DNA from 4 places in the Rossellomorea sp. NRS-1567 genome. Region 1 is predicted to be linked to each of the others. Evidence: riboswitches for the same ligand, from Rfam matches in the RefSeq annotation. Region 1 holds a riboswitch; each other region holds the start of a gene.
The links. A riboswitch is a leader RNA that binds a small molecule or an ion and turns the genes downstream of it on or off. The one in region 1 is predicted to bind cyclic di-GMP.
Positions count from the first base shown of each region.

Region 2: linked by a shared signal. The riboswitch ahead of ACIFOD_RS17220 (NAD-dependent epimerase/dehydratase family protein) and the one ahead of ACIFOD_RS12205 (anti-repressor SinI family protein) in region 1 are both predicted to bind cyclic di-GMP.
Region 3: linked by a shared signal. The riboswitch ahead of ACIFOD_RS04240 (EAL domain-containing protein) and the one ahead of ACIFOD_RS12205 (anti-repressor SinI family protein) in region 1 are both predicted to bind cyclic di-GMP.
Region 4: linked by a shared signal. The riboswitch ahead of ACIFOD_RS08480 (hypothetical protein) and the one ahead of ACIFOD_RS12205 (anti-repressor SinI family protein) in region 1 are both predicted to bind cyclic di-GMP.

Region 1 is NZ_JBITPL010000016.1:153,742-161,312, reverse strand. It holds gene ACIFOD_RS12235 (rod shape-determining protein) at 1-226, shown strand, start outside; gene ACIFOD_RS12230 (flagellar hook-basal body protein) at 293-1,114, shown strand; gene ACIFOD_RS12225 (flagellar hook-basal body protein) at 1,176-2,018, shown strand; gene ACIFOD_RS12220 (DNA-directed RNA polymerase subunit beta) at 2,034-2,312, shown strand; gene fabZ (3-hydroxyacyl-ACP dehydratase FabZ) at 2,697-3,128, shown strand; gene ACIFOD_RS12210 (hypothetical protein) at 3,331-3,627, shown strand; cyclic di-GMP riboswitch class I at 4,231-4,324, shown strand; gene ACIFOD_RS12205 (anti-repressor SinI family protein) at 4,432-4,569, shown strand; gene ACIFOD_RS12200 (helix-turn-helix domain-containing protein) at 4,604-4,924, opposite strand; gene ACIFOD_RS12195 (YwpF-like family protein) at 5,020-5,460, opposite strand; gene ACIFOD_RS12190 (single-stranded DNA-binding protein) at 5,729-6,106, shown strand; gene ACIFOD_RS12185 (hypothetical protein) at 6,131-6,304, shown strand; gene ACIFOD_RS12180 (DEAD/DEAH box helicase) at 6,847-7,571, opposite strand, start outside.
Region 2 is NZ_JBITPL010000024.1:157,948-165,518, reverse strand. It holds gene ACIFOD_RS17230 (hypothetical protein) at 1-58, shown strand, start outside; partial or broken gene ACIFOD_RS17225 (BCCT family transporter) at 140-1,671, opposite strand; cyclic di-GMP riboswitch class I at 1,882-1,965, shown strand; gene ACIFOD_RS17220 (NAD-dependent epimerase/dehydratase family protein) at 2,056-2,709, shown strand; gene ACIFOD_RS17215 (TetR/AcrR family transcriptional regulator) at 2,764-3,618, opposite strand; gene ACIFOD_RS17210 (efflux RND transporter permease subunit) at 3,783-6,935, shown strand; gene ACIFOD_RS17205 (LacI family DNA-binding transcriptional regulator) at 7,081-7,571, shown strand, end outside.
Region 3 is NZ_JBITPL010000006.1:52,634-60,204, reverse strand. It holds gene ACIFOD_RS04250 (P1 family peptidase) at 1-1,048, shown strand, start outside; gene ACIFOD_RS04245 (DNA-3-methyladenine glycosylase) at 1,163-1,747, shown strand; cyclic di-GMP riboswitch class II at 1,846-1,926, shown strand; gene ACIFOD_RS04240 (EAL domain-containing protein) at 1,985-2,695, shown strand; gene ACIFOD_RS04235 (ABC transporter permease subunit) at 2,836-4,815, shown strand; gene ACIFOD_RS04230 (helix-hairpin-helix domain-containing protein) at 4,831-5,304, shown strand; gene ACIFOD_RS04225 (divergent polysaccharide deacetylase family protein) at 5,425-6,210, shown strand; gene ACIFOD_RS04220 ((S)-benzoin forming benzil reductase) at 6,336-7,091, shown strand; gene ACIFOD_RS04215 (Na+/H+ antiporter NhaC family protein) at 7,183-7,571, opposite strand, start outside.
Region 4 is NZ_JBITPL010000014.1:111,428-118,998, forward strand. It holds gene ftsE (cell division ATP-binding protein FtsE) at 1-153, shown strand, start outside; gene ftsX (permease-like cell division protein FtsX) at 143-1,027, shown strand; gene ACIFOD_RS08475 (murein hydrolase activator EnvC family protein) at 1,067-2,431, shown strand; cyclic di-GMP riboswitch class I at 2,596-2,687, shown strand; gene ACIFOD_RS08480 (hypothetical protein) at 2,771-3,052, shown strand; gene ACIFOD_RS08485 (class I SAM-dependent methyltransferase) at 3,313-3,882, shown strand; gene ACIFOD_RS08490 (cytochrome c biogenesis CcdA family protein) at 3,973-4,686, shown strand; gene ACIFOD_RS08495 (response regulator transcription factor) at 4,696-5,382, shown strand; gene ACIFOD_RS08500 (HAMP domain-containing sensor histidine kinase) at 5,375-6,433, shown strand; gene ACIFOD_RS08505 (hypothetical protein) at 6,456-7,073, shown strand; gene ACIFOD_RS08510 (redoxin domain-containing protein) at 7,066-7,571, shown strand, end outside.

The sequences.
Region 1 (7,571 bases):
TAAAAATGTCCTTGAAAAGACTCCACCTGAATTATCAGCGGATATCATTGACCGCGGTGTTATTTTAACAGGAGGGGGAGCGCTTCTTCACGGAATGGACACCCTTCTTGCGGAAGAACTGAAAGTACCGGTTCTCATTGCTGAAAACCCTATGGATTGTGTAGCGATTGGAACAGGATTAATGCTTGAGAATATCGATAAAATTTCCAGAAGAAGCATTATATAAATTTCTTTTATAAAAATAGTGCACCAGTCATCCGATATATAAAAGGTAAAGTTATGAGGTGAAAATATGTTTCGCGGATTTTATACAGTTGCATCAGGGATGCTTTCGCAGCAACGCAAGACTGAAATGTTAACGAATAATATATCGAATGCGAATACACCGGGTTTTAAAGCGGACCAGGCATCGATGCGGGCGTTTCCGGAAATGCTCATGGAGCGGATGGATTCTACGTCGATTCCGACGGAGAAACCAATCTCCCTTCCTTTCAATCAGAAAGTGGGGGCACTTAATACGGGCGTGTATATGCAGGAAACAATCCCTTCATTTTTACAGGGGGATCTTCAGGAGACTGGAAGAAGCCTGGACATTGCACTCTTGGACGTGTCGATGCCGGCTAATGGATCGGTGTTTCTGGCGGTTGAAGGTGCGGATGGAAATCCACGCTATACACGAAATGGGAACCTGACTGTGAACGGAAACGGATTTCTCACGACGAACAGTGGTTTTTATATGCTGGATGAAAATGGCGAGCGTATTCAATTAGACAGTGACCAGTTCACTGTTGGGGAGAAGGGTCAGATTCTTGTCGATGAAAATATTGTCGCTACTCTGGGAGTAGGCTATTCAGAAGACCCCAACCGACTTGTGAAACAGGGAGACGGACTATTTGCAACAGAAGGAAATGTGCCTCTTCCGGATGCCTATGAAGAAGCCAATGTTTCTTTTACCACCAAGCAAGGTTTCCTTGAACGGTCCAATGTCGATGCATCCCGTACGATGACGGATATGTTATCAGCGTACAGATCCTTTGAAGCAAATCAGAAAGTACTCCAGGCCTATGATCGAAGTATGGAAAAAGCAGCCAACGAAATCGGTCGTGTCAACTGATAGTTAAAGATTGTAAATGAATTTCGTCACTGAATACCTTATAATTAGGGGGGAACACGTCATGAATCGAACGATGATTACAGCAACCAACACATTGGGTCAATTGCAGAAACAAATGGACATGATCGGTCACAATCTGTCGAACGCAGATACAAATGGATACAAGCGCCGGGAAGCGACATTCTCAGAGCTGCTTGTGCAACAGGTGAACAATCAGCGTGTGGAAGAGTTTGAAGCAGGCAGACTTACCCCTCTTGGAGTAAGGGAAGGCAGTGGCGCAAAGCTTTCACAATCTCAACTGATCCTGAACCAGGGTTCTTTGAAATCAACGGGTCGCTCGCTGGATTTTGCTTTAACCGGTGTGGGGCAGTTCTTTAAAGTTCTTGCTCAGGATGACAATTCAAGTGCCGTGCGCTATACGAGAGACGGAGCATTCTTTGTCAGTCCAACCGGGAATGGGGAAGCGATGCTCGTGAACGGAAGCGGATTACCGGTCCTGGATGAGAACGATAACTATATTACATTTTCAGAAGATGCGTCTTCTTTCCAGTTAGGGGGTAATGGAATCCTGACGGTTACGGATGCAGGCGGCGTAGAAGAGCGATTCAACTTAGGTATCGTCACGGTTGAAAAGTCTCAATTTCTGCAGCAGTTTGGCGGTAATCTGTTAGGTTTTTCAGAGAACCTTGACGAACTCGGGGTTACGGAAGATGAAGTCGTAACGAATGTCGTTGGAGGAGCACGCTCTGATATTTCAATGGTCCAGAACTCGTTAGAGGGATCGAACGTTGATATCGGCAAAGAAATGACGGACATGCTGAATGTCCAACGATCATACCAATTTCAGTCCCGCTCGATCTCCCTTGCAGATCAAATGATGGGCCTTGTAAATGGGATACGCTAAAAGGAGTTAAATGCTATGAGTGAAAAAGAGCTACTACAAGAAGAAAAAACGACAAGAGAATCAGTAAAAACAGAAAAGAAAGCCAAGCAAAAGGACGAATCCAAGCCTGCGCGTTGGGTACGCGTCCGCATGCTGCCAATTTGGCTCAGAATCCTTCTGTTCATCCTCCTTCTTGCAGGAAGTCTCGCACTGGGTGCCGTCATTGGCTTCGCAGGCATCGGAGACGGCAAAGCAGCCGACGTCTTCAAAGCAGAAACCTGGCAGCACATAATTGATATCGTTATGAAGAAATAATTTCTTGATAACTTTTTGAGGGACGGACCTCGGAATATTTAGCTTTTCTGCAATGAATCCTGATATAAAGGGGTTTCGCTGCGATGGAGCTTTGATTCGAGGTCCGTCCCTCTTTTCGAAGAAGAAAACTTGCCAGCCGGTCATCATCAAATATAACCAAAATCTACGCAGGATTGCTCACTTAGTAAAGGGGCGATCCTTTTTCAATTGGGTTTAGAGAGGGACGGACCTCGAGTATGTTCTCTTTTGAACAACAAACCTTGATATAAAAGGGTTTACATAGCAAAGTCAGATGTTTTCAAGGTCCGTCCCTCTCCTGTTGCTATTACACGCACAATTTCTGTACAATAAGGTGTACATACATATTGGTAGGAGGAATTTTGAATGCTTGATATTAATCAGATTAAAGAGATCGTTCCCCATCGTTATCCGTTTTTGTTGGTGGATAGAATTCTTGAAGTGGAAGATGGCAAGAAAGCGGTTGGGATTAAGAATGTTACTGCGAATGAGGAATTCTTCAATGGGCATTTCCCTGATTACCCTGTAATGCCAGGTGTGTTGATTGTGGAGGCACTTGCTCAGGTCGGTGCTGTGGCCATGCTGAAAGTGGAAGATAACCGCGGGCGTTTAGCTTTTTTCACAGGCATTGATAAATGTCGCTTCAAGCGTCAAGTGAAACCGGGAGACCAGCTGAGACTTGAAGTTGAAATGATCCGTTTTAAAGGGCCGATCGGTAAAGGAAAAGGCGTGGCGACGGTTGATGGTGAGGTTGCCTGCGAATTAGAAATGATGTTCGCTTTAGGAGATAAACAATAAAAATGTGCAAACTGGGCTTGTTGTGATTCGTTCACTTCAGGTCCATTTTTTTTGGTTTCAACTCTTCACTTGCTCAAAATCCAATTTCCCCAAAAAATTTCTCTCAAAATGCAAATTAATTCATTTTCAGGGAATGCTAACGAAAGACCAAAGTAACGGTCTTACATTAACTAACATACACGTTAGAAAGGAGTAATACATCATGAGCAAAAAATTATTATCCATTCTTGGTGGTTCAGCACTTGCTGCCATGCTTCTTGTAGGATGTAACGCAAATCAGGAGCCACCTCCGGAAGACGAGGCTCCAACAGAAGAAGAAGTGCCTGAAGATGATGGCATGAACGAAAATAACGGGGACATGGGTGAAGAAAATTACCCTGAATCAGAGGACAAAAACGAGCAAGGCGACAAAGATGCAGCGAAGGATAATAACACGCCTGAGGAAGATGCTGTAGAAGATGATAAGGATATGCAGGATCAGGATAAGAAGGACGAGTAATAGAGTTGAGCGCAGAGGCTAAAAGCTTCTGCGCTTTATTTTTTAGAGTTAAAACAGGAATTCTCTATTAAGAACGATAAAGTTAGGGATTTTAAGCAATTAAAAGATATTTCAAGGATAGTACTTATTTTCAGTGTGTTTTATGGAAAAATAAAGTTGAATTACCTATTAATTGGTATATAATTAATTTTGTTCACTATAATGAACAAAAAACTCAATAGGGGTGTTGTATGTATAAAAAAGTATGTAGTAGATGTACACGTTCCTCTTTTAGTAGCACTGAATTAGGCGATTGGATATGCCCCTCATGTGGAAATAATTTAACAAATTCACCTTTTTATGCATCTTCTCTAAGGCTTGGCAATATACTTCCATTAAGAAAAAAATTAGAGGCTTACAAAAAAGGGATGGGTCAAAAGTATTTTTGAAGTTTCGACGAATCATATTATAGAATAGCAAAAATCCTCTCTATATTTAAAAATTAACAGAGTATTTGTCGGAAAAAGTATGCTGTTGTAGGAAAAAAGTGTAAAAAAGATATCAGAAAAGACAAAAAATATTAACAAAAAGTGGTACTATTGGTATATCAAAGATAAAGACAGGATCAGAAAAAGGCAAACCCATTGAAAAGTGGGGACGCAAAGTCACAGGTCTACAGTATTAATAGTATATATCACTCGTCTGTAAGACTTACATAATTTTTTACACATACTTGGATTAAGTGATAGTTAGATGCTCCATATTAATACGACGGCGGCTGGATTGCCTGGAATACGTTTAGTGTATTTTAGGAGGGGAAACAAATTGGGGAACAAAGTATTGGATCAAGAATGGGTAGATTTGGTCAGACAAGCTTTAGAAGCAGGTATTTCTAAGGAACAGATTAGGGAGTATTTACAAAAGCGACCCCAGGACGTAAAAGCCGAGTACAAAGTGATTTAATATAAATAAAGTCTTGCGAATCCCTCGCAAGACTTTATTTATTGCCTAATTTCCACTTGTTAAATTCAATGAATTCCCTGAACTGCTCCTTGGTAATTCCAGAATCCATGGCTTCTTCTGCAATCTTAAGCCACTCATGATCGATATTTTGATCATCTGGTAGATCGTGTAAAAGAGCATCCATCGGAATCCCTAAAGCAGCTGAAACTTTCTCAAGGAATTGGATAGAAGGGTTTTGTTGAAGGTTACGCTCTATTGAACTCAAGTATGACTTTGCAACACCGGCTTTATCAGCAAGCTCTGTCATGGACATGCGTTTTTCTTGTCTGTATTTCTTTACTCTTTCTCCAATCACAGGGAACACCTACCTAAGAACTTCATATAAGAAGCCACAATATTAATACAATTATATCATAATCAAACAGATGAATATTACATAATTTTGTACAATTAAACGCTAGGTTTTGCCGTTGCCGGAATCCTTGGCTTCGATACCATTTTCTCACGGAACTCACGGATTAACTCTTCGCCCGAATATCCTTTTTGTACTAAGTCATCAAGGAGTAATTCTGCATATTCATTCCTCTGTTTTTTCAATTTCCCCTCAAACATAATACTGATATGCTCATCCATCTCTTTAATACAACGGATTGTAGTCATGAACGCAGCCGGGTCATTGGCCTTATTAGAAATCACGACCTGGATTTCCAAATCTTCCTTTCGTTGCTGAGCCTCTTGAAAGAACTCGATATATTTATTCGACAAGTACGTTTCGACAAGCCACGTACTTTGCCCATCCTCTTTATTAATAATCAGACCGTCCACTATCTCAAAGTCACGCAGTTCATCGTTCTCCACTACTTGCAGTGAAATAACTTTAAAGGTTTTCATGAACGAACATCTCCCATTTAAAGGTTTTATAAAATTATATCATAGTAGGAATTGTTTCCCTAACAAATTCCTCAATGAAAAAAAAGGACGAAAGATGCAATTTTGTGATTTTGGCCCCGTTTTTGAGTAAAAAACGTAAAATCTCCCTAGGGGAATTTCCGAAATTCAAGCCATTTTTGCCTCGAATTTCGGAAATTCACGATTTTACAAGATGAGACAGAAGATTGTAAGATGAAAGCAGCTTAAGAGAAAGGAGGAAAGAATACAATTGATCAACCAAGTGACCCTCGTTGGAAGGCTGACCAAAGATCCTGAAGCAAGAAAAACATTGGAAGGAAAATCGATACTTAACGCTACGATAGCTGTGAATCGTAACTACAAGAATCAAAAAGGCCAAATTGAGACAGACTTCGTGCTCTGCACCATATGGAACCGGGCAGCAGACAATACGGAGAAATACTGCCGGAAAGGATCTGTCGTTGGCGTGACCGGTCGAATCCAAACCCGTTATTTTGATAACGATCAAGGAAAACGAACGTATGTAACCGAAGTCGTGGCTGAAAATGTCCGCTTTATGGACAGCAGAAGGGAAACTGCAGAAGCACCAGAGCCAAGCAAGAAAGAGCCAATCGAATTACCGTTTTAATATTTATTTAAGGGAGATGGAGTTGTGGCCACACTGCAAGATCTTGAACAAAGAATTGACAGAATGGAAAAGTTAACAGAAGACCTCATCAAAAAAGTAGCAAGAGCAAACGTCGAAAATTTCTATTTATCTCAACGGGTGACAGCCCTTGAGCAAGGATACGAATACCCGAGTCCAGTTTTGAAAACCTCGTCATAAAAAAAACTCCACCCAGAATTCTTTCCATACGAACAATCCAACCAACCTAATAAGCAGCTGTCTCAAATTCCAATGGTCATCGCAACATGCCTCAAATATGCCTCATTAGAAATATACATGTGTAGCAGTGAGTAACGTAAGCAGTAATTCCCCTTATTGTCTTCATATTGAGTCGGTTTCCTTTTGGGGAGCCGGCGTTTTTTTGATTGGTAAGAGAGCGATGTTGCATTAGATCTTCTCCCGTGGTGAATGTTAATGATTCCGGTTGTTCACATTTTGGCACGAGTTTTGTGGGAATTGGCACAACAGACGCTAAAAGTGGCACAACAAAGTCCAGAAGTGGCACAAGTTTGCTCGGAAGTGGCGCAACAAAAGGTATCGGCAGATTAAACGTAATCATTTATATAATTATATTTGTAAAAAATGAATTCAAACCTAACCCTAATTTGTCAAAATCCTTTTAAATAACCCCAATAGCCACTAATTTCAGACCACACCTACAAAAAACCTCTTCCCCGCAAAAGGAAAGAGGTCACATACAACTACTCCAACACCAACAACGATTCCAAATCCTGATCCGACAATTCCGTAACCCATTGATCACTGCGGATGATTTCATCGTTCAATGCCTGCTTTTTCATCAGCATGGCATCGATTTTTTCCTCAAGGGTACCCGAAGAGACCAGCTTATGAACATGGACGAATCGCTGTTGTCCGATCCGATACGCACGGTCGGTTGCCTGGTTTTCTACCGCTGGGTTCCACCAGCGATCGTAGTGGACGACGTGGTTGGCGGCGGTCAGGTTCAATCCGGTTCCGCCGGCTTTCAGTGACAATAGGAAGACTGGAAACTCGCCATTTTGGAATTTCTCCACGAGTTCATCCCGTTTTCCTTTGGCCATGCTTCCGTTCAGGAATGGGACATCGACGTTGAATTCTTCTTTCATCACTTCCTGGATCATTTCCCCCATTGAAATATATTGGGTGAAGATCAGGCAAGCTTCGCCAGACTCCAGAGCGGTTTCCACGATGTCCTTCAGCTTCTGCATTTTTTCAGAGCGGGAGAGAATCGATTTTGGATCCGGTTCTTTTAAATAGAGAGCAGGGTGGTTGCAAAGCTGCTTCAGTTGGTTGAGCATTTGAAGGATTAATCCTTTGCGCTCAAATCCACTCAATGTTTCAATTTTCGCGAGAGTGTCCTTCACCAGCTGCTCATACAGTGCCGCCTGCTCAGTGGTCAGGTGACAATATTCTTTCTGTTCCAGTT
Region 2 (7,571 bases), on a different contig from region 1:
TGCAGACCCTGAACAAGATGAGAAATTACAGCAATTTTTTGAGGATGAAGAGTTGTAGGAAGTAATCCATCGTGTTTGAAGTGTGAATCGTTAGTAAAATAAGAAGCGCCAATCATAAAGTGGATTGGCGCTTTTAATATTATTTTGTTTGACGTGACTGTTCGATCAACAACTCTTTTGATACTTTTGGTGCGAGCCATAGCATTGGTAATAAAAGAAGTGAGACGGGAACAGCGGTTACTACGATAAAGTTCTGGAGTGCTGTAACACTCCCATCACCTATATAAAGAAGGATTGCTGCGATGAAGCCCATCAAAATTGCCCAGAATACACGTAAGGAAACCTTGGGATCTCCTTCTCCGGAAACGGCCATCGCAATTGTATAGGACATTGAATCTCCTGTTGTGATGACAAAAATGATCGTTAGCAATAGAAATAGTGGTGAAATAATCCCTGCGACTGGCAGTTGGTTTGTGATGGCGATCATTGCAGCAGGCATACCTCCACTCATTAATTCCTGTGAGACACTCCCTGGATTTTGCAATTCATAGAATATACCTGAGCCACCTACAACGGTAAACCAGAAGGTGGTGACAATGGGAGCGATGATCGCAATGGCCAGAATAATTTGACGGATTGTTCTGCCGCGTGAAATACGGCTTACAAGAATAGCCATCATAGGTCCATACCCAATGAACCATCCCCAGAAAAACACGGTCCAGCTCCCCAACCAACTTGTATCCGACCGGAATGTACTGATCTGAATAAAGTGATCCACATAGTACCCGAATGAGGAGACGAAGGAATCGATAATGAATCCTCCGGGACCGAATAGTAAGACGAATAGAATCAATCCGAAGGCCAAGCGTACATTAAAATTACTCAGGATTTGTATACCTTTATGAATTCCTGTCGCAGCTGACACGGTGGAGACAATCACTAAACAGATAATGATGGCAAGCTGCGTGGAGAACTGGTCAGTATGCCGAAAAGAGTAGACAGACCGTAACTAGCCTGTAAACCGAGGAATCCAATCGGTCCGATTGTACCAGCCGCTACAGCAATAATGGCAAATGCATCAATGAACGTTCCAAGGATGCTCGTTTTAAGCTTTTCGCCGAATATGGGATATAGCAGAGTTCGCGGTTTCAGTGGCATCCCTCTATGGTAATGGCCGTACATCATAACGACGGCACTCAAAGTTCCTAAGATTGCCCAAGCGAGAAAGCCCCAGTGCATATAACTTTGTGCCAAGGCAGGCATGATTGCTTCCTGGGTTTTAGCAGTGATTCCTTCATGCATTGGAGGAACCGTCATAAAGTGATACATTGGCTCAGCAGCTGCCCAGAACACGCCGCCCCCTGCAAGTAAGGTTGCCATTATGATCGATAACCATTTATACGTTCCAATCTCCGGTTTTTCCATAAACCCTAACCGTACATTCCCATATTTAGAGAATGCAATGTAAAGTGCCACAAGAAAATGCAGTAGCATTAACACCTGCCAGAAAGCACCAAAGTATTTCGAAGACCAGGCGAAGCCTCCATTCACAAATGCGGTTACGCTGTCTAGACTTAGAAAAGCTGCGATAACGAAAGCGATTAATAATCCTCCACTGATGGCAAATACGGGCCAATCAATTTTGGATGTGTAATGATTTTTAGTAGACATATAAGACAAATGCTCCTTTATTTTTTTCCTATGAAAAAACACAAGCTCCTACTATCTCACAGGTAGAAAAGAGTTGTAAAGAAAAAGAATGAAATTGAGCATAGACAATTTATGTTAGGGTTTCACATATAAAGGTAAGTTATCCTTTTTCGGAAATTTCATCTTTTCAATAAAGGAAAAAACTCTATACTTAAAAGGAAGAATAAAACAAACTGAAAAAGGCAAACTTGTTGAAAGACAAGGAAACAAAGTGATGGGCCTGCCACTCTTTGGAATGGTCGCCAAGCTGCCAGCCGCATCCGACAGGTATTTCTGTTCACCACTACAAAGGCTGGAATAGGTTATTGAAATAAACATGTCACTAAAAAGAGAGAGGGAATGCAGATGACAAAGGTTGCCCTAGTTGCAGGATCCACAGGTTTGGTTGGTTCACACCTGATTGAAATACTGATCAAGAGTCCCGAGTATAAAAAAGTGATTTCGTTCGTGAGAAGAAGCAGCGGGGTGAAGCATGAGAAGTTGGATGAACGAATCATCCCATTCGATCAGATGAAGCTCCTGCCACACGAGGAAATCGATGATGTATTTTGTTGTCTTGGAACGACCATCAAGAAAGCGCAGACGAAGGAAGCGTTTAGAGAGGTAGATTACGAGTACCCCGTTCAACTAGGAAGGCTCGGTAAAGACCATGGAGCCAAACAATATATGGTCATATCAGCTATTGGGGCGAGTTCCGCTTCACCGTTCTTTTATAGTAAGGTGAAAGGGGAGCTCGAGGAAGACTTAATAGCCCTGTATTATCCCGCCCTGCACATTTTCAGGCCATCCCTTCTTTTAGGGGAAAGAGATGAATTCCGCCTTGGGGAAAAAGCGGGAGAACTCTTCTCCAGAGCCATCCGCCCGGTAATGGTAGGCAGGCTGAAAAAATACAGAAGCATTTCGGGACGTCAGGTGGCTTATGGAATGTACCGTGCCGCCAATTGCCCTGACGGTGAAAAAGTAACCTTCCATGAATCGGATCAAATTCAGCAGCTGTAGAATAACATCAGCAAAACAAAAGACCCGCACTTGAACTAAGCGGGTCTTTCGCGGTCAGAATGCATAAAAATGTCTCAAGGCATTCACGAGATGCTTCAGTGACAGGTCCTCTTCAAGATTCACAATCATTCCTTTGATGACGACCGGCCGGGTTCCATCCTTTTGAATTTCCTCTTGAATGACTTCCAACGAAATTTTGGTGTTTTCGTCCTCTGCTACTTCACGTGCATCCTCGATCATATGAACAAGTGTAGACTCATTGATCCTGTTAGATAAAGTGAAATCCTTTACCAGATCCTCCACTTTTTCAAAGGAAAGGACAGGCTGATCCCCGCTTTTTAGTAGACCTTCCACCAAATCATCCGTACGTTTCAAAATGAATCGGGATAAATAGGCAAAATCCAATTCGATTTTATCAAGCATCACCAATTCTAAATAAGAATGGAAAAAACCTTGAATCATCATGGTGATATCCCAGAAGTAGGGCTCGATTTTCTTTCCGTATATCCCATATAATCTTCTTTTATAATAGCGATGGGTGTCCATTTTCATCTCACTGAGGAGATCATGGATTTCATCGTTAAACGGCATGGCATTCTCTCTGATCTGCATGATGATGAACTCTTTATGTTTACAGATTTCAATAAACTGACACTCTAATTGCTTTTGGAATTTTTCATAAGGAGGCAAATCCTCGTCTTCAATCTCATTTACTTTAGCCGTGATCATTTTAAAATAGTAATTCATGATGGCTAACAGAAGGGCTTCCTTTGATTTGAAATACAAATAGAATGCACCTTTTGATATCTCACACTCGTTCACGATTTCTTGCACCGAGGTGGCGTTAAATCCTTTTGTGGCAAACAGCTTGATCGATGTTTCAATAATTAATTTCTCTTTTTCCTTCATGCTTTCCTCTCCTTGATAAACTCCTTACCTTCATTATGACCGATTGGTCACAAAAAATAAACCTTTTCTTTTATAAGTATATTGACTTATGACTGTACGGTCAGTTATATTAGATTGTGTTATGACTAGTCGGTCAGAAAAATGATAGAAGGGACGAATAAAGAGTGAATAGTATTATTAATTTCGTACTCAAGAATAAGTTTGCCGTATGGTTAATGACCATCATCGTCATTATTGCAGGCTTATATTCAGGATTTAATATGAAACTCGAAACCTTACCAAACATTAATACCCCGATTGTAAGTGTTACGACGGTGTATCCGGGAGCCACTCCTGAAGATGTAGCCGAAAAGGTTTCTGAACCAATCGAAAAACGTTTGAAGAATTTAAATGGGGTAAATGTTGTCAGCTCCACGTCTTATCAAAATGCTTCAGCCGTTCAGATAGAATACAAGTTTTCGAAAGATATGGACGAAGCAAAGACTGAAGTGGAAGATGCTCTTTCGGATCTCCCTTTTCCAGAAGGGGTGAATGAGCCGGAGGTATCAAGATTAAGCTTTAACGCTTTCCCGATCATCGCACTCAGTGTAGCAAATGAGGACCAATCTCTTGCTCAATTAACTTCGACTGTAGAAGAAACAATCGTACCACAGTTAGAAGGAGTGGATGGGGTAGCATCTGTTCAAGTTTCAGGTCAACAAGTTCAAGAAGCACAAGTCGTTTTTGATCAGGAAAAGCTTGTTCAATACGGCTTAACCGAAGAAACGGTCCAGAATATGATCAAAGGTTCTAATGTGACAGCACCATTAGGACTTTACACGTTTAAAGACAGTCAAAAATCTGTGATGGTTGATGGAAATATTACAACGATCGAAGATTTGAAAGAGATGAAGATTCCTGTGATGCCTTCAGCTGGGTCCATGGAAGCTCCACAAGGGCAAACGCAAACACCCGGGGGACAAACTCCTCAAGCTCAGCCTGAGCCTGCCGGTGAAGCACCTGCCGGGATGAAAATCCCGACCGTACAACTATCAGACATTGCTGATATCCAGCTAAAAGGGAAAGCCGAATCGATTTCAAGAACCAATGGGAAGGAATCCATCGGACTTCAAGTCGTGAAAACAGCAGATGCCAATACGGTAGACGTAGTAAACGCGGTAAAAGAAGAAGTGAAAGCTTTTGAAAAAGACCTGGATGGGGTTGAAATCATCTCTACCTTTGACCAAGGCGAACCGATTGAGGAATCAGTCAGTACCATGCTGAATAAGGCATTATTTGGTGCCATATTTGCGGTCATCATCATCCTGCTATTCTTACGGGATATTAAATCGACGCTAATCTCCGTCGTATCGATTCCCCTATCGCTATTAATCGCGATTTTACTTTTAAAACAGATGGATATCACGTTAAATATCATGACGCTTGGGGCCATGACTGTAGCCATTGGACGGGTCATTGATGACTCCATCGTAGTAGTGGAGAACATCTACCGACGGATGTCCCTTAAAGGTGAGATGTTGAAAGGGAAAGAATTGATCCGGGAAGCAACGAAGGAAATGTTCGTTCCAATCGCGTCTTCCACGATTGTAACGATCGCTGTGTTCCTTCCATTAGGATTGGTTCAAGGAATGATCGGGGAATTATTCCTTCCATTCGCATTGACCATCGTGTTTGCCCTATTGGCTTCACTTCTTGTGGCAGTAACGATTGTTCCGATGCTTGCTCACTCGATGTTTAAAAAAGGTGTCGGGAAGAAGCATGTGGAAAAGCAAAGCCGCTTAGCGCAGTGGTACAAGGGCGTATTAAATTGGACGCTGAACCATAAAATCATCACGTCCATCCTGGCTGTCGCGATGCTGGTTGGAAGCTTGTTCCTGGTTCCGCTGATAGGAGTAAGTTTCCTTCCATCAGATGAAGAAAAGATGATCATGGCAACGTATAAACCGGAACCTGGTCAAACAGAAGAAGATGTAAATACAATCGCTCAAGATGCAGAAGAGTATTTCCAAGAACGTATTGGGGCTGAGACGATTCAGTACTCGGTTGGTGGAGAGAATCCAATGAGTCCGGGAAGCTCAAACAACGCAATATTCTATGTTCAATATAGCGAAGATACAGAGAATTTTTCTGAAGAAAAAGAACAAGTCATTAAAGAACTGCAAGAAACAACAGATAAAGGGGAATGGGCTTCACAAGACTTCTCCGCAAGTGCCGGCAGCAATGAAATTGTCGTGTACGTGTACGGTGAAACCCTGAAGGAAATCGAACCTGTCGTAAGCGATATTCAAGCTATGATGGAAGATAAAAAAGATTTCAAAAAAGTAGGATCAAGTATCTCTGAATCGTACGATGAGTATTCGTTCATCGCAGATCAGGAAAAACTGAGTGAATTTGGCCTGACAGCGGGTCAAATCGCCATGGAACTTGGTCAGACACGTCAGCGTCCAGTCCTCACCACCATCGAAAAGGATGGAGAAGAGGTAAATGTCTATTTAGACGTTGAGAAAGAAGAGTACGAAAGCATCAACGACTTGACGGATAAAACGATTCAATCACCACTTGGGATGGAAGTTCCGATTAAAGACGTCGTTGAAGTTCAAGAAGGTAAGACATCTGATACCGTTTCCAGAAGGGACGGAAAAGTATTTGCTCAAGTGAGCGGAGAATTAAAATCGGATGATGTATCAAAAGCTTCGCAAGACATTCAAAAAGAAATCGAAGAGCTTGATTTGCCAGCGGGTATCAACGTAGACATGGGTGGAGTAACAGAAGACATCCAGGAATCCTTCACACAGTTAGGATTAGCGATGCTCGCAGCCATTGCCATTGTGTACTTGATCCTCGTGGTCACGTTCGGCGGAGGTCTTGCGCCGTTTGCGATTCTGTTCTCGCTGCCATTTACGATCATCGGAGCATTGGTTGGACTATTGATCGCAGGTGAAACGATCAGTATTTCTTCCATGATTGGTGCCCTCATGCTGATTGGTATCGTTGTAACCAACGCGATCGTCCTGATTGACCGGGTAATTCATAAAGAAAACGAAGGTCTATCAACAAGGGAAGCGTTACTCGAAGCCGGTGCCACCCGACTTCGTCCGATCCTTATGACAGCCATTGCGACAATCGGGGCCCTGTTCCCGCTGGCATTAGGTCTTGAAGGAAGCGGATTGATCTCGAAAGGTCTGGGTGTGACCGTAATTGGAGGGCTTACTAGTTCGACGCTATTAACACTTGTCGTTGTGCCGATCGTGTATGAAATCCTGATGAAAATGAAAGGAAAGATTGGTCGACGTAAGCGAAAGGTAGTAAAAGGGTAAATTGATGAAAGCAGTCCTATTGTAGGGCTGCTTTTTTCTTTGAGATGCCCCATATATAAATTTTCTGAAAAATAGTATTGATTCCATTTAAAGTCTGGACTATAATAACATTAACGAAAGCGCTTTCGATGAAGAGGAGACAACAATGGTTACAATCTATGACTTAGCAAAACGCACTGGGTTTTCCAGTACGACAGTTTCTAAAGCTCTTAACAATTACACAGATGTGAGTCAAAAAACGAAGCAAAAAATCCTCGATGCCGCAGCAGAAATGGGTTATTTACCAAATGCCCACGCTCAGTCCTTATCGACAAAAAAATCCTGGACGATCGGTGTAATGTTCGCTGAGGACAATGAGGTCGGGATGAAGCATCCTTTCTTCAGCGCCCTTATTGAAAGTTTTCGAAAGCATGTGGAACGGGAAGGGTATGATTTAATCTTTGCTTCTCGTAATCTGCGAAATCGGGATACTAGTTATTTAGAGCATTTTATGTACCGTGCAGTGGATGGGATCGTCGTGATATGTTCAGACCCTCATGACCCGCAGGTTCAAGACATGATTAACAATCATTTGCCGATTGTCGTGATTGATATGAGCAATCAGAACTGCAGCGTCGTCTATTCCGATAATATTGA
Region 3 (7,571 bases), on a different contig from region 1:
ACGAAAGAGATTACGGGAATTGGGAGGAAGTATCGGCTCCTATACATGTGGGAAATATAACAGCATTACCGATATTGAGGGAGTGAAGGTCGGACATAAAACCCTTCACTATGAGAATGAGGGTACCGTGGTACGAACGGGTGTAACGGCGGTATTACCTCATTCCGGCAATCTGTTTCGTGATAAGGTATGCACGGGTTACCATGTGATCAATGGCTTTGGAAAAACAGTCGGGACGATTCAAATGGAGGAGCTGGGTGTCCTTGAAAGTCCGATTCTCTTGACGAATACTCTTTCAGTTGGAGATGTGTTAAAAGGGACGGTTCAATATATGCTGGACGAGACACCTGAAATCGGAGACACAACGGGGACAGTAAATGTCGTTGTGGGAGAATGCAATGATGGGTTCTTGAATGATATCCGCGGTCTTCATGTAAAGCCTGAAGATGCCCGGGAAGCCATTGTTCATGCACAATCTGGACCTGTCGATGAAGGGTGCGTTGGAGCGGGGACGGGAATGCTTTGTTTCGGTTACAAAGGTGGAATAGGGACGAGTTCCAGGGAGTATACTTTTGGAGGTGAGAAGTATACGGTGGGTGCCCTCGTGTTAACAAATTTCGGTCAGAGGAAAGATCTAAGGGTTCCCATTCTTAACAACGGGGAGGATCAAAATGCACCGGATGGATCAATCATGATCATCCTTGCGACGGATGCACCTCTAAACGAAAGGCAGCTTAAACGACTGGCGAAACGTGCTTCATTCGGCCTTTCAAGAACGGGTTCATATGCAGCTCATGGGAGTGGTGATGTTGTTCTTGCGTTTTCTACTGCACACCGCATTCCACATCAGCCTTCCAGTGATAACACGATTCCGTACGGTTTCATTAAAGAAGACGGACCGATCATCTCTACTCTATTTGAAATGGCAGTGGATAGTGTAGAAGAAGCCATATGGAACTCTCTCTGTAAAGCGGAAACCACAACGGGGAGGAATGGACGGAAGGTGGAAGCGGTGCCTTTAGATTTACTTTATGGACTGGTGAAATAAGAACAGTGTTACCTATTCAGGATTTTTTCTTTAATGAAAATTTATTTAACCAACAAATAAATGGGGTATACCATACATATGTGTACGAATTATTGGTTGAAGGAAGTGACAGTCATGAATGATACCCCTATGCCTCTTTCGTTTTTCCAACAGCCCACTTTGGAACTTGCAAAGTCTTTGTTGGGATGTGTGTTATTGAAAGAGACGGAGGAGGGAACAGCTTCAGGTTATATTGTGGAGACGGAAGCGTACTTAGGGCCAGCGGATCGGGCGGCTCACAGCTATGGGAATAGACGGACGAAGCGGACGGAAGTCATGTTTCAGGAAGCCGGCAGGATCTATACATACGTTATGCATACTCACTGCCTGGTCAATGTAGTGAGCGGGGAAAAAGAGAAACCCGAAGCGATTCTCATTAGAGCGGTCGAACCCCTTGAAGGCTTGGAGCTAATGGAAAGAAGAAGACCGGGTCATGTGAGAAAAAATTGGACAAGTGGTCCAGGAAAGCTGACAAAAGCGTTAGGCATTACAATGGAGGATTACGGGGGCAGCTTTTTGGAACCCCCTCTCATCATTTCAAAGGGATACCAGCCTGAAGACATCGTGGAAGGAAAACGAATTGGAATCGATAACTCGGGAGAAGCCAGGGATTATCCGTGGAGGTTCTGGGTAAAGGGCAATCCTTATGTATCAAGATAATCATTTTTGGGAATTTTCTAATAATCAATTAAAAAATAACCCATAAGTACTATGTTTGTGGTATATTTTTCTTATAAGATAAAATCATATACTGACAATTCGAATGGGAGCTTTGAACCTAAATGATAGATGGGCGCTTACATTTAGGGGAGCTAGTAGCGCAACCGGCCACATACGAACGTAGGAATACGTTTTTGTGTGGTTTTTTTTATAAACTATAGAGAGTATAGGGGTCCTATGAATATCTTTACTATTTTTCAAAACGACTATATTTATCATGATTTTCAGCCCTTATATGAAATGGGCAAGCATCAATCCCTCTATGCATATGAGGGCCTGTTACGAAACAAGTATAACGAAAATCCCGAAAATGTTTTTCAGTCTGCGATGAAAGCCAACATCTTGTATAAGCTTGATACCTTATCCATTTCAAAAGCTCTTGAAAGCTTTACAGAGAAGGGACTGAAGGATTGTAAGTTATTTCTTAATATTTATATCACAACGATTCTTCACCCAAGCTTTCATACCTATTTTTATGACCTGATGAAGAAACATCCGGACATATTGGGGCGTCTCGTGCTGGAGATTAATGAGTCGAGTGCGGAGGAGCTGTGGCAGAACCCAATATTAAAAGAGTCTCTTAAAGAACTTAAGCAATATGGTGTTTGGTATGCGATTGATGACTTCGGGCAAGGGACCTCTTCCATCAAGAAATCCATTGAATATGAACCGGAGATCATTAAACTCGATCGTTATTTTGCTTTGAATCTGGCTCAAGATGATAAGAAACAACGATTCCTTTCCTTTTTTAATCAATTCTACGGTAAGGATACGTTAATTGTGTTAGAAGGCATTGAAACCAAACAGGATATGCAAGTGGCAAAGGATATTGGGATTACAATCGGGCAAGGCTATTATCTGGGAAGGCCGAGTCGATTATTAGCTTAAACAGGAAGGGTGACTCTGAAATGTAGGAGTCACCTTTTTTCGTGGACATCTACTATGAGATTGTCCGAATTAAAATAAAATTGAAAATATTTAACATTTCCATTAAACTGAGGAAAAAGAGAAAAAAAGGGGATCAGGGTATGAGGCTTCTCACATTTCCGCTGAAATTTATGTTCTATTATATTCTCGGATTGATCGGTATTCTAGCCGTGAGTATTGCTCCTGAAGTATTTAAGGAGAAGGGTTTATACAATTTAGTCGGATTCATGGAAGAGTTTTTTAAGTTTGTTTTTGTATTTATGGACGGTGAAAATTGGAGCTATTCTTATAAAGGGATAACAGTCGATTTTCTGGACATGCTTTGGGGACCTTATCTGTATTCTTTACAGATTATCGGTGGAGCATTGGGTTTAGGCCTGGGAACAGCATTTGTCCTTACCATCTTCACAGTGTTTTTGCCCCGATGGGTTACGTCTTCTCTAAAGAAGGTATTAAACCTCTTTGAGACGGTGCCTGACTTAATGTTTGCGTTTATGCTTCAGCTTTTGATTGTCTATGTCTTTAAACATTTTGGCTTTGAATTAATGAGCTTTACAGAGCTCGGAGATGAAAAGATCTTTCTTGCTCCCATCATCACACTATCCATTATTCCCATGATCTCTTTCTTTCGGATTCTTCTTTTTATTATGGAAGAAGAAATGCTTAAGCCGCATATTGAGTTTGCCCAAAGTAAAGGCATGTCGAAAGGCAGAATCCTATTTGCCCACATATTGAAAAATATTTCTCCCAGTCTGTTTTATCATGGAAAGCTGATCATATGGGGGATGCTTTCGAGCTTATTCATCATTGAAACGATTTTCAATATGAGGGGAATCACGTATTATATCGTCCAAGACTTCAGACCAATGGTCATAGCCATCTCACTGATTATGATATACACGCCTTTTTTTGTCGTGTATCAAGGGGTATATCTATGGATTAATCGGGAGGGAAGCGTCGATCACACCAAATATAATAAGGATAAAACGAAGTGGAAAGAATGGAAGATATGGAGCTGGCTTTCTACTATTAGACGGCTTTGGTGGCAGCATATGCATAATGGGAAGTTTGCCGCAGGGTTTAGTGTCATCTTTCTCTTGATTGCTGTCAGTTTCTTTTATCCAATGATGAAAGAAGATCCGATTAAACAAATTCAGTTTATGAAAAATGATGAGGGACGTATCATCAGTGCACCTCCACATAAGCCATTTGGAGAGATGATACTGGGGTCTGATTTCTTCGGTTATAGCATCCTCGACCAACTGATTGTTGGGGCAAAGTATACCCTACTCTTTGCACTGGTTGTCGCTTCTCTAAGGGTGATAGGTGGATTCTATCTTGGAATAGTCTATCATTTTCATTTAAAAGAAAACAGAAAAAAGTGGCTTGATCGCATGGTGGATTCCATTCATTTCCTTCCTTTAAGTCTCATTGCGTATCTTCTATTAAGACCAGTACTTTGGGGATTGCCCGTGTTAGGATGGGATCACTCCATCTTTGAAAGACTCGTTTTCGAAGCTGTCGTGTTAACGATACTTGTGCTCCCGTTAACGACGGTTTTAATAGGAAATGAACTGAAGATATTAGGAAAACAGGATTTTGTTCTGTCGGCGAAGCTCTTAGGGGGAAGTAATCGTCATTTGCTATGGACGCATCTATTCCCTCACTTGGCACCAAGATTATTCATTATATGGGGGCAGCAGTTTATCCAAACGCTTCTCATTCTTGTGCATCTGGGATTGTTTCATCTGTTTTTGGGAGGAACGATCATCACAGGAGGACTGGTACCCGATCCTCCGAAATCAGGAACATTTGAATGGTCAGGTCTGATCAGTTCCACTAAAGATTCCCTTATGACAGGAAAGTACTGGATTGTCATTGCTCCGTTAGCGGCCTTTATGATTGCCATCATCGCCATGCAGTTGATTGTGCAAGGTGTGAAGGAACTCCAGCAAACAAAGGTAGGGGTACTGGCGAACAACACTCCAATTAAGAACAAACATAAGCTGGTGAAGAAGAAAACCTACCATCCAGTAGTGGAAGACTTTCATTTAGTTCGACAACAATCCTTTAAGGGATAGAGGAGGGAACAAAGATTGAATAGAAAAAGTCCTAAATTGCCACTGACTGATGAAGAGAGAGCATCGCTTCGTAAAGAGAAAATCAGATTGGGAGACATCTTCGAATGGTCTCCCGATGCATTAAGTGAAAAACTTAATATCTCCCTGGATAGAGCCCGATACTTAGTCGGCATGTCCATATTTCAACGAATTCCGTCAATCGGACCGAATATGGCGCATAACGTCGTTGAAGATCTTGGTTTCTATTCTTATGAGGCCATTAAGAACGAAAAGGGAGAAGACCTGATTATAGAATTGGAAAAGAAATACGGCGTCTGGATGGACCCCTGCGTAGAAGACTCCCTCAGGTGTGTCGTCCATCACGCCAACCACCCATCCTCCACCAAAAACTGGTGGGACTTTACCACCCAAAGAAAAACGTACCGCCAAACCCACGGCTACCCCAGCGACCGCCCCACCAAAGGCTGGGATGAGGGACGGACCTCATAAACTAAGAAGGCAGGAAGCGAGAATAAGCTTCCTGCCTTTATTTACGCTCTCATCAGGGACGGACCTCTTTCGTATATACTCCTCAAAATGGACATGATAAAGAAAAAGGAGTGATGAAAGATGAGAATCCTGTTCTTCTGTTTACTATTGACGTTCTTTTTTCATGCTTCATCTTCTGCAAGAAACATCCTGCCCCTTCCAGCCCATCATAATGAACTCGCGATCGTTATTGATGATTTAGGAAACGACATGAAGGGAACAGAAGAAATTCTGAACTTACCGGTTACCTTGACAATTGCAGTTATGCCCTTTCTGCCAACAACACTGGAAGATGCGGAAAAGGCACATGGTCGGGGCCATGAGGTCATCGTACACCTTCCAATGGAACCGATGTCCGGGAAAGCAAGCTGGCTTGGACCCGGGGCAATTACCACTTCGCTTTCAAATGACGAAATCCGTAAAAGAGTAGAAAAGGCGATCAAAGAGGTTCCCTATGCAGTAGGAGTCAATCACCATATGGGCTCAAGGGCCACTGCCAATGAGAGGGTCATGAGAATCGTTTTAGAGGTATGCAAGGAAAAGGGGTTATTTTATCTTGATAGTAAAACAACAGGAAAGAGTGTCATTCCGAAGCTTGCGAAGGAATTGGATGTGCCCTATCTTGAGAACGAATTATTCTTTGATGATGTCTATACCATCCAGCATATCGGAAAGCAAGCCAAGCTCCTTTCTAAAGAATTAGATAGTGACACTTCAACCATTGCCATAGGTCATGTCGGGGTCACAGGAATCAAGGTTGCCACCATGCTTGAAGAGTTTCTTCCTCTTTATGAGAAAAAAGCTTCCATTGTCCCACTGTCAGATTTAATCCCTGAATATCATTTGATTGATGAGAGTATGCCTTGATGGTGTGCCTTTTCACTTAGCTGGGCAACCGCCACTTTGTAAATCTTCCGTTAATTCAATGCTTATTTATTTGTTATAAGAAGACTCTCCCTTATAATCAGAAGGTAAGAAGGAGATGATTCCATATGGATTATGCAATTGTGACGGGAGCAACAAGAGGATTAGGTGAATCGATTGCCAAGCTATTTATTGAAAAAGGCATAGGTTTGATCAATGTTTCCAGGTCAGATAATGAAAGACTGCAAAAGCTTGCCGGGGAAAAAGAGGTATCTTATGACTTCCTATCGTGTGATCTTGCACAATCAGGAGAAACAGAAGCGGTCTTTCGTGAAGTGGGAGCAAAAGTATTTGGATATAAACCTACCAGAGTCTATGTTGTCCAAAACGCCGGTGTGGTGACACCAATCAATCCGTCGGGTGAAGTAGAAAATCAAGCTCTTGAAACGAGTGTGCATGTGAATTTACTATCTCCCATGATCGCTACCAATGAGATGATAAAAGCAGCCCGGGGTTCTGACTCGAAGATGATCATGATCAATATCAGCTCAGGAGCTGGAAGTCGCCCTGTATATGGCTGGAGTACTTACTGCGCAACCAAAGCCGGAGTGAATATGCTGACAGAAACCGTAAGCTTAGAGCTTTCTAAAAAGCATAGCCGACATCAAGTGATTGCCTTCAGCCCTGGTGTCATGGATACAGATATGCAAGGTGAAATCCGTTCCTCCTCTAAAGAAGCCTTTGCCGATGTCGAATCCTTCCAGCGCTATAAAGAGGAAGGAATGCTTCGTGAAACCGATACGGTCGCAAGTGCACTGGTTAAACTTGTAACAGAAAGCGAAATTGAAAGTGGTAAGCTGTATCATGTAAATGATTTGTTATAAAAAGAAAGCAGGTTACCGGAAACGGAATCTGCTTTTTTCTTATCAAAAAAAGAGACAAACCCCAAAGGATTTGTCTCTCTAAATTCATCTATTAAGATCGAACCGGGTTTGCTTCCGGTGCAGATTTGCGTGTGAATTTCGGTAGTGCAAATCGAATGGCAATCAGACCGCAAACAGCAATCAAGATCGGGTAGAAGGCATATGGGATGATGCTGATTGGTGAAATGCCTGCGACTTCAGCCACTAACAGGGCCTGTGCTCCGTAAGGGATTAATCCTTGAATCGAACAAGAGAAAATATCAAGGATACTGGCTGATTTACGGGCATCCACCCCATAGTTTTCACTAATCGATTTAGCAAGCGGGCCGGCAATAATGATTGAAATTGTGTTGTTTGCTGTGCACAGGTTAGTAGAACTCACTAATCCTGCAGTAGCAAGCTGTGCTCCCTGAGGAGACTTGATTTTGCGAGTGGCGTGAT
Region 4 (7,571 bases), on a different contig from region 1:
ATCTTAGAGGATATCAGTAATCGTGGAACAACGGTGATCATGGCTACTCATAATCGGGAAATCGTAAATACCATCAAGCATCGGGTAATTGCCATCGAAAATGGCCGAATTGTTCGTGACGAACAGCGAGGTGATTACGGTTATGAAAGCTAGGACGTATGGTCGACATCTAAGGGAAAGCTTCAAAAGCATCGGACGTAATGGCTGGATGACATTCGCATCCGTGAGTGCCGTTACTGTAACCCTGCTACTTGTTGGTGTATTTATGGTACTTATGCTAAACATGAACAAGGTTGCAACCGATATTGAGAAAGACGTTGAAGTACGCGTACTACTTGAGATCGGTACTGAAAAAGCTCAAGTAGAAAAAATAGATAAGAAGATTAACCAAATAAGTGGAGTGGAATCCGTAGAATACTCTTCTAAAGAAGAAGAACTTCAAAATCTTGTAAAGGATTTAGGAGACGATTTCAGGTTATTCGAACAGGATAATCCATTATACGATGTATTTATCGTAAAAGCGGAAAATCCCCGTGAAACTGGGAAAATCGCTGCTGAAGTCAGCAAGTATGAAGGTGTGAACGAAGCACTTTATGGTGAAGCGAAGATTGAAAGATTATTTAATGTATTGGAAATGAGTCGAAACGTTGGATTAGTGTTAATCATCGGTCTATTGTTTACCGCCATGTTCCTCATCTCAAATACAATCAAAATCACCATTGTCGCCAGAAGAAGGGAAATCGAGATAATGAAACTCGTGGGTGCAACCAACTGGTTTGTACGCTGGCCATTCATTCTAGAAGGATTATGGCTTGGAATTTTAGGTTCTATTATCCCGATCGCTCTTGTCACAACAGGTTACTACTATGCTTATGAATTTATTAAGCCAAAACTACAAAACCATTTTATTCAGATATTAGATTTTACCCCCTTTATCTATCAAGTAAACGGATTGATTCTATTAATGGGTTGCCTGATTGGGGCTTGGGGAAGCTTTATGTCTGTACGTAAATTCTTAAAAGTGTAAAATTTGATAGGTTGATAGAAGCTGAAAGGAGCATGCCGCTTGAACAAGAAGTATTTCATATCATTATCAATTGCAGCAGCATTAACAATCGGGAGTCTACCAACGTTAGGGACAACAGCTAACGCTCATTCCTCCGTGGAGGAATTACAGAAGCAACAAGAAGGCATTTCTTCTAAAAAAGAGGAAATCAATGGAAAAATTGATGAGAAAAAATCAGAGATTAACCAAAACATCAGTAAACAACAAGAAATCCAATCACAAATTGCAGAAATCAGTACAAAATTAAAAGATACTGAAACAAAGATTACCGAGAAAACAAAAGAGATTGACGAAACAACAGCAGAAATCAATAAACTTAAAGAAGAAATTGAAGTTCTAAAGAAAAAGATAGAAGAACGTAACGAACTATTAAAAGAACGTGCCCGTGCCATCCAGGAAAAAGGCGGCTCTGCAAACTATCTTGATGTACTACTTGGCGCGGACAGCTTCGGTGACTTCATCAACCGTGTAACAGCAGTCAATACAATCGTAAGTGCAGATAAGAAGATCATGGACGAACAAAAACGTGATCAGGCTGAATTAGAAAAGAAACAAGAAGAAGTAGAAGGCAAGCTTGCAGAATTAGAATCTACTAAAGCAAGTCTGGAGTCTTTGAAAAAAGATCTTGATAGTCAAAAAGCTAAAAAAGCGGATTTATTCAAGCAGCTAGAAGCGCAGCAGGCTTCTTTGGAAGTGGAGAAAAAAGATCTTCAAAAAGAATCTGATGAGCTTTCTAAAATGGAACACCAGCTTGAAGGTGAAATCCAGGCTGAACAAGCACGTCTAGCAGAACTTGCACGCCAGCGTGAAATCGAACGCAAGCGTCAAGCGGAAGCTGAAGCGGCAAAACGTGCAGCAGAACAACAACAAGCAACTGCGAGCAGCAATAGCGGTGGTGGTTCTTCTTCTGCAGCACCTGCCCCTGCCCCATCAGCTCCAAGTGCACCAGTAAGTGCCGGTGCCTGGACAGCTCCAGCTTATGGAACGATTACAACAAACTTTGGCTGGGACACATTGAACGGTAAGCAACGTTTCCATTATGGTACAGATATCGCGGCAAGAGGCAGTGTTCCAATCTCAGCAGCAGCTGATGGATATGTCATCAAGAGTCAGTACAGCTCAAGCTATGGAAATGTAGTTTACATCACTCACTCAATTAATGGTCAAACCTTCACAACGGTTTATGCCCACATGGCTTCTTCATCAGTAAGCTCTGGACAAGCAGTGAACAAAGGTGACAGAATTGGTTACATGGGTAACACAGGATACTCTTTCGGTCAGCATTTACACTTTGAACTTCACGCAGGTTCATGGAATGCATCGAAATCCAATGCTGTAAATCCACGTCAATATATTAACTTTTAATTAGAAAACCCCGCCATGAGCGGGGTTTCTTTTATGGATATAATTCATTTTTTTTGTATTACATAAAGATGTAAGGAAATGGAATGGAATATTATTCTCATGACTGTTTTCATATCCTTTTTCTTCTAGTATAATGACAACTATATTACCTTGATTTGTATAGTCCTTCGAAAAGGCAAACTAATTGAAAAATTAGGACGCAAAACCACGGGTCTTCCATTTTTTATCTTAAAATAATGATCGCCGGGTTACCGAAAACAATGGATTACAATGAATACTAATTAGGACGCTTTATTAGTATCATTTCGCCTGCCTTTTTGGTGGGATTTTTTTATCTATATGTCCAGTATAGTAGGATTTGAATCTGTAGTAAGGATGATGATGTTGGAATCGACTGAATTAAAAAGGCAATTAAGAAGTTTTTGTAGAAGGAACCGTACTGCATTAAAGTACACCTATGTTGGTGAATATTCAGCAGAAGAGATCACCGAGATGATTATTGAAAATCTCGGCTCAGAAGAGGTTAAGAGGATACTAAACGACATTGAAATCATCCATCGCCGTGGTGGAAATACAGTTACATACTTTATGCTTATTTTAGAAGGATTAAAAGCAGCATAAAAACCGAATGCGGATCCAATCCGGCATTCGGTTTTATTTATGTAACAGGCAGTAATTGCTCTTCAAGCCCTTGTTCCTAATATACAGTCATCTCATATGGGAGTAGTTCGTGCATATTTCAATGATTAGACACACACTCTTTCTGTAAATCTGTAATAATTCTCATATAGGATACACTATGAGTAAATAACTTGCTTGTATATGTAGAATTTAAGATACTAATACATAATAGGGTATATTTACCGAACGGAGGAATCTAAATGACAGGAGATTTATTCGAACATCATAAAGCTTCAAAGCTCCTCGATCCAAAACGTCAGGAGCTCGTACCAGTGGACCAAGCACTCGAACTTCTCAAACTCAATAAAGACGATATCGTAGCCGACTTAGGCTGTGGAAATGGCTATCTGACTCTCCCCATTGCCAAAACGGTTGAAACAAAGGTCCAGGCAGTAGATCTGCAGCAGGAGATGCTGGAATACCTGAAACACCGTGCAAACGAAGAAAATGTAGACAATATCGTGTATGTGAAATCATCCCTGGAATACCTCAGCTTCAACAAAGGTACCTTGGATAAAATCGTATCCGCCTTTGTCTTGCACGAAGTTCCCGACCTGATCAAAGTATTTCAGGATCTACACGATATGCTGAAGGAAGATGGAATTTGGCTGATCCTGGATTGGGAAAAGGTAGATTCAGAAATGGGACCACCTTTAGATCATCGGATTTCTTCCGGGGAACTCGATCGACAGCTCCAATCATCCGGGTTCCATACAATATTAGGTCACTTGCATCCATCGGTTTATTATATTGTCGTGAAAAAAGGGTAGGGAGCATCGATATACAGGAAATAAAGATAGCTATCTTAATCAAACATTAACATTTCCTGTTCATACTGTTCATGTAAAGGAGTGAACAGTATGACGGAAGTATCGATTTGGTTTGCATTAGCCGCCGGGGCACTATCCTTTTTTTCACCTTGTGTGTTTCCGCTTCTCCCGGCTTACGTAAGTCATTTAACAGGTGGACAGGCAAGAGAAGGACAAATGCAGGTGGAAAGATCGGTGGTCTTACTTAGGTCATTTGGTTTTATTGCAGGATTTTCCCTCATCTTCATTCTAATGGGGGCCTCTGCCAGCTTCCTTGGAGAGATTTTCTCAGAATATCGGATTTATATTGAACAGATTGCAGGGATTCTGATTATTGTATTTGGTTTACAGATGATGGGCTGGCTTAGCTTTTCTTTCTTAATGAAAGATACGAGAAAGCTTGAAACAAGGAAAAAAGGGACAGCTGTGGGTTCTATCCTGCTGGGCATGGCCTTTGCCAGCGGATGGTCACCATGTGTGGGATTAACCCTTTCTTCCATTCTTTTACTAGCAAGTGCCAGCAGTACATTGACTCAGGGAGTCGTGCTGCTCATTGTGTATTCGCTTGGTTTGGCGGTACCGTTCCTGCTGATCTCACTGCTGATCACGAAGACATTTACCGTAATGAAAGTGGTCAATAAAATCTTACCAAAGCTTTCTAAAATCAATGGAGCATTGATGATTGCATTGGGATTTCTGGTGTTCAGTGGGAAGATGCAGCAAATCAGCTCGTATCTATCCGTATTTAGTCTCTTCTCAACATAGGGGGATAGTATGAAGGTTCAAAATAAGACGATTATGATTGTTGAAGACGATATGAAGATCCGTAAGCTAATCAAGCTCTTCCTCGAAAAAGAAGGATACGAGGTATTTGAAGCAAGTGATGGTGAAGAAGGGAAACAACTGTTCAAAGAACATGACCCATGCTTTGCGATACTGGACTTGATGCTTCCGAAAACTCAAGGAGAAGAGCTTTGCAGGTGGATACGGGAAGAAGAGAAAAGTGATATCGGCATTATTTTCGTTACGGCAAAAACGAATGAAGAAGAGCGGATTTATGGGTTGAAAGCTGGAGCGGATGATTATGTCACAAAGCCATTTAGTCCATCTGAGCTCGTTACCCGCGTGGACACTGTGCTGCGCAGAACAGGGACACGCTGCCAGAAGCTCAGTAGGAAAGGGTTGACGTTGAAGCCTTTGAAGGGTGAGGTCACCTATAAAGGGGACGTCCTGGAATTAACGACTTTCGAATTCAGGATCCTTCACTTTTTAATGACGCATGCTGGTCAAGTGATTTCAAGACAACAGATTCTTGATTCCCTGTATGACATGAATCAAAAAGTGGTTTCGGAACGAACGATTGATGTCCATATCCGCCACCTTCGTCAAAAACTTCAAGAATTGACGCGTCAACCATTTATCCAAACCGTTAGAGGGATGGGGTATAAGTTTGATGCTTAAGAGGAAAAAAGTGTGGGGGGTCTTCACCCAGTTGACTTTCCTTAACACAATCATCATTGCCATAGTCATTGTCATTGCAGGATTCACTGTTAAAAACTATGCATGTACACTAGTGAATCAGCAAGAGATTACAGGAACTGACTTAGAAATCCTTCTAAATCAGTATTTAGTGAAAGTAAGTATTTTGGCATTCATCCTTGCAGGTGGATTTCATTTCATTTTATTAAAATGGTTGATTCATCCTCTAAAAAAATTAACCGCAGCAACTCAAGAGCTGCAAAAAGGGAAGCACCCGACAAAGCTAAAGAATCCACTGATCTATGAGGTGAAAGAACTGAATGATGCCTTCAATGAACTATCAGAAAGAACGGCTATCATAAAAGCAAAGCAAAATCGTTTGCTGAGAGATCTGTCTCATGAATTAAGAACCCCCCTGACGAATTTATCAGGCTATCTCGAAGGACTTGAAAAAGGGGTTATTGAAGGGGACCAAGAGATGTATCGCTCACTTCAAGAAGAAACGGCACGAATCGAACGATTGCTGGAACAACTCGGCCGGATCAATCAATGGACCCCGGATGGAGAAATGAAGAACTTCAACCATGAAGAAATTCTCATCCACGAACTCATAAAGAGACGGATCACCATCTTTCACGTCAAATTTCTTGAGAAAGGTATGGAATTGGACTACAACCTTAAGCCTTTCACTCTGGAAGGGAGCACAGATGGACTCAATCAAGTCCTTAGCAATATCCTTCAAAATATTGTGGATTATGACAATGGGCAGAAGGTAAGGATAGACGGCTATATAGAGAAGGAACATTACCTTATCCGTTTTTCACATAAAGGAAGAAGGATTCCCATCGAAGAAAGCGAGCTTATTTTCGAACGTTTTTATCGAGTGGATGCTTCACGTTCCCTGGTGACAGGTGGAACCGGACTGGGACTCGCAATTGCAAAAGAAATTGTGCAAGCTCATGGAGGAGACCTTTCCCTCGTAACAGATAGCTCTTACCATACCTTTGAAATACGACTTCCCATTCCTAAATAAAGAATGATTTAAGGAGAATATCATGACACAACAGTGGTACACTATAGGCTCCTTCACATTCCCGGCTTCATGGGGATCCATTATCGCCTCGTTCATGCTGACTTTCTTGTTCCTCTTCTTCTGGAATAGAAAGGCGAGCGACTGGTATTCCAATAGTATATTTACCTTTTTACTCGTCTGGAAGCTGAGTGTGATTGTGGTTGACTTTCAAACGGTCATGGAGCATCCCATTACGATACTCTATTTTCACGGAGGAACCATTGGGTACTGGTTAGGACTCATAGCAGCCCTTACTTACATATTTGTTAAAAAAGTAGATCATCCGTCTATTACCATCATTTCATGGATGGTCACGGTTCTTGTCTATGAAGCTGTCCTTCAAATGCTTCATCACCACTATCTTCTAGCTGGTATTCAAGTACTGCTCAATCTACTTATCCTTGTCTTTTTCATAAAAAAAACCGGTGATCCCGGCAGCGATATCTGGGCAGGACAGTTATTGGTCATGTTTACATTAGTCCAGCTATTTCTAAGTGCCTTCATTGGCGGTTTTGAATTTAACGTCACAGCCTGGACCTATCTGATCATGATGACCTATTTCATCTTTCTTTTAAAAGTAAGGAGGAAACACAATGAATAAACGAAATTTTGCGTTGGCCATCGTTGCGCTTCTGATCGGCATTTTCTTAGCGAACTTTTTTCAGGATCAGCAGGAAAAGAAGGCCAGGGAAGAGGCTGCCCAATTAGCCAATGAATCCATGGATCTGTCTAATGCAGAGCAGGGGCTCGCCAAAGGGGATCGCGCTCCGGATTTTGAATTAACCACTTTAGATGGTGAAGCCGTAAAGCTTTCAGATTATCAAGGTGAAAAAGTGATCCTGAACTTCTGGGCTACCTGGTGTCCGCCATGTAAAGCTGAAATGCCCCATATGCAGAGTTATTACGAGAACAATGCAGATAAAGAAAACGTTGAAATCCTTGCCGTCAACCTGACCTCCATGGACGAAGGGGAAAAGGCCGTCCATGAATTCATCGACGGCTATGAACTCACCTTTCCCATCCCCATGGATGAAAAGGGAGAAATCGGAGACGAATACCGGGCCTTCACTATCCCCACAACCTACATGATCGACACCAA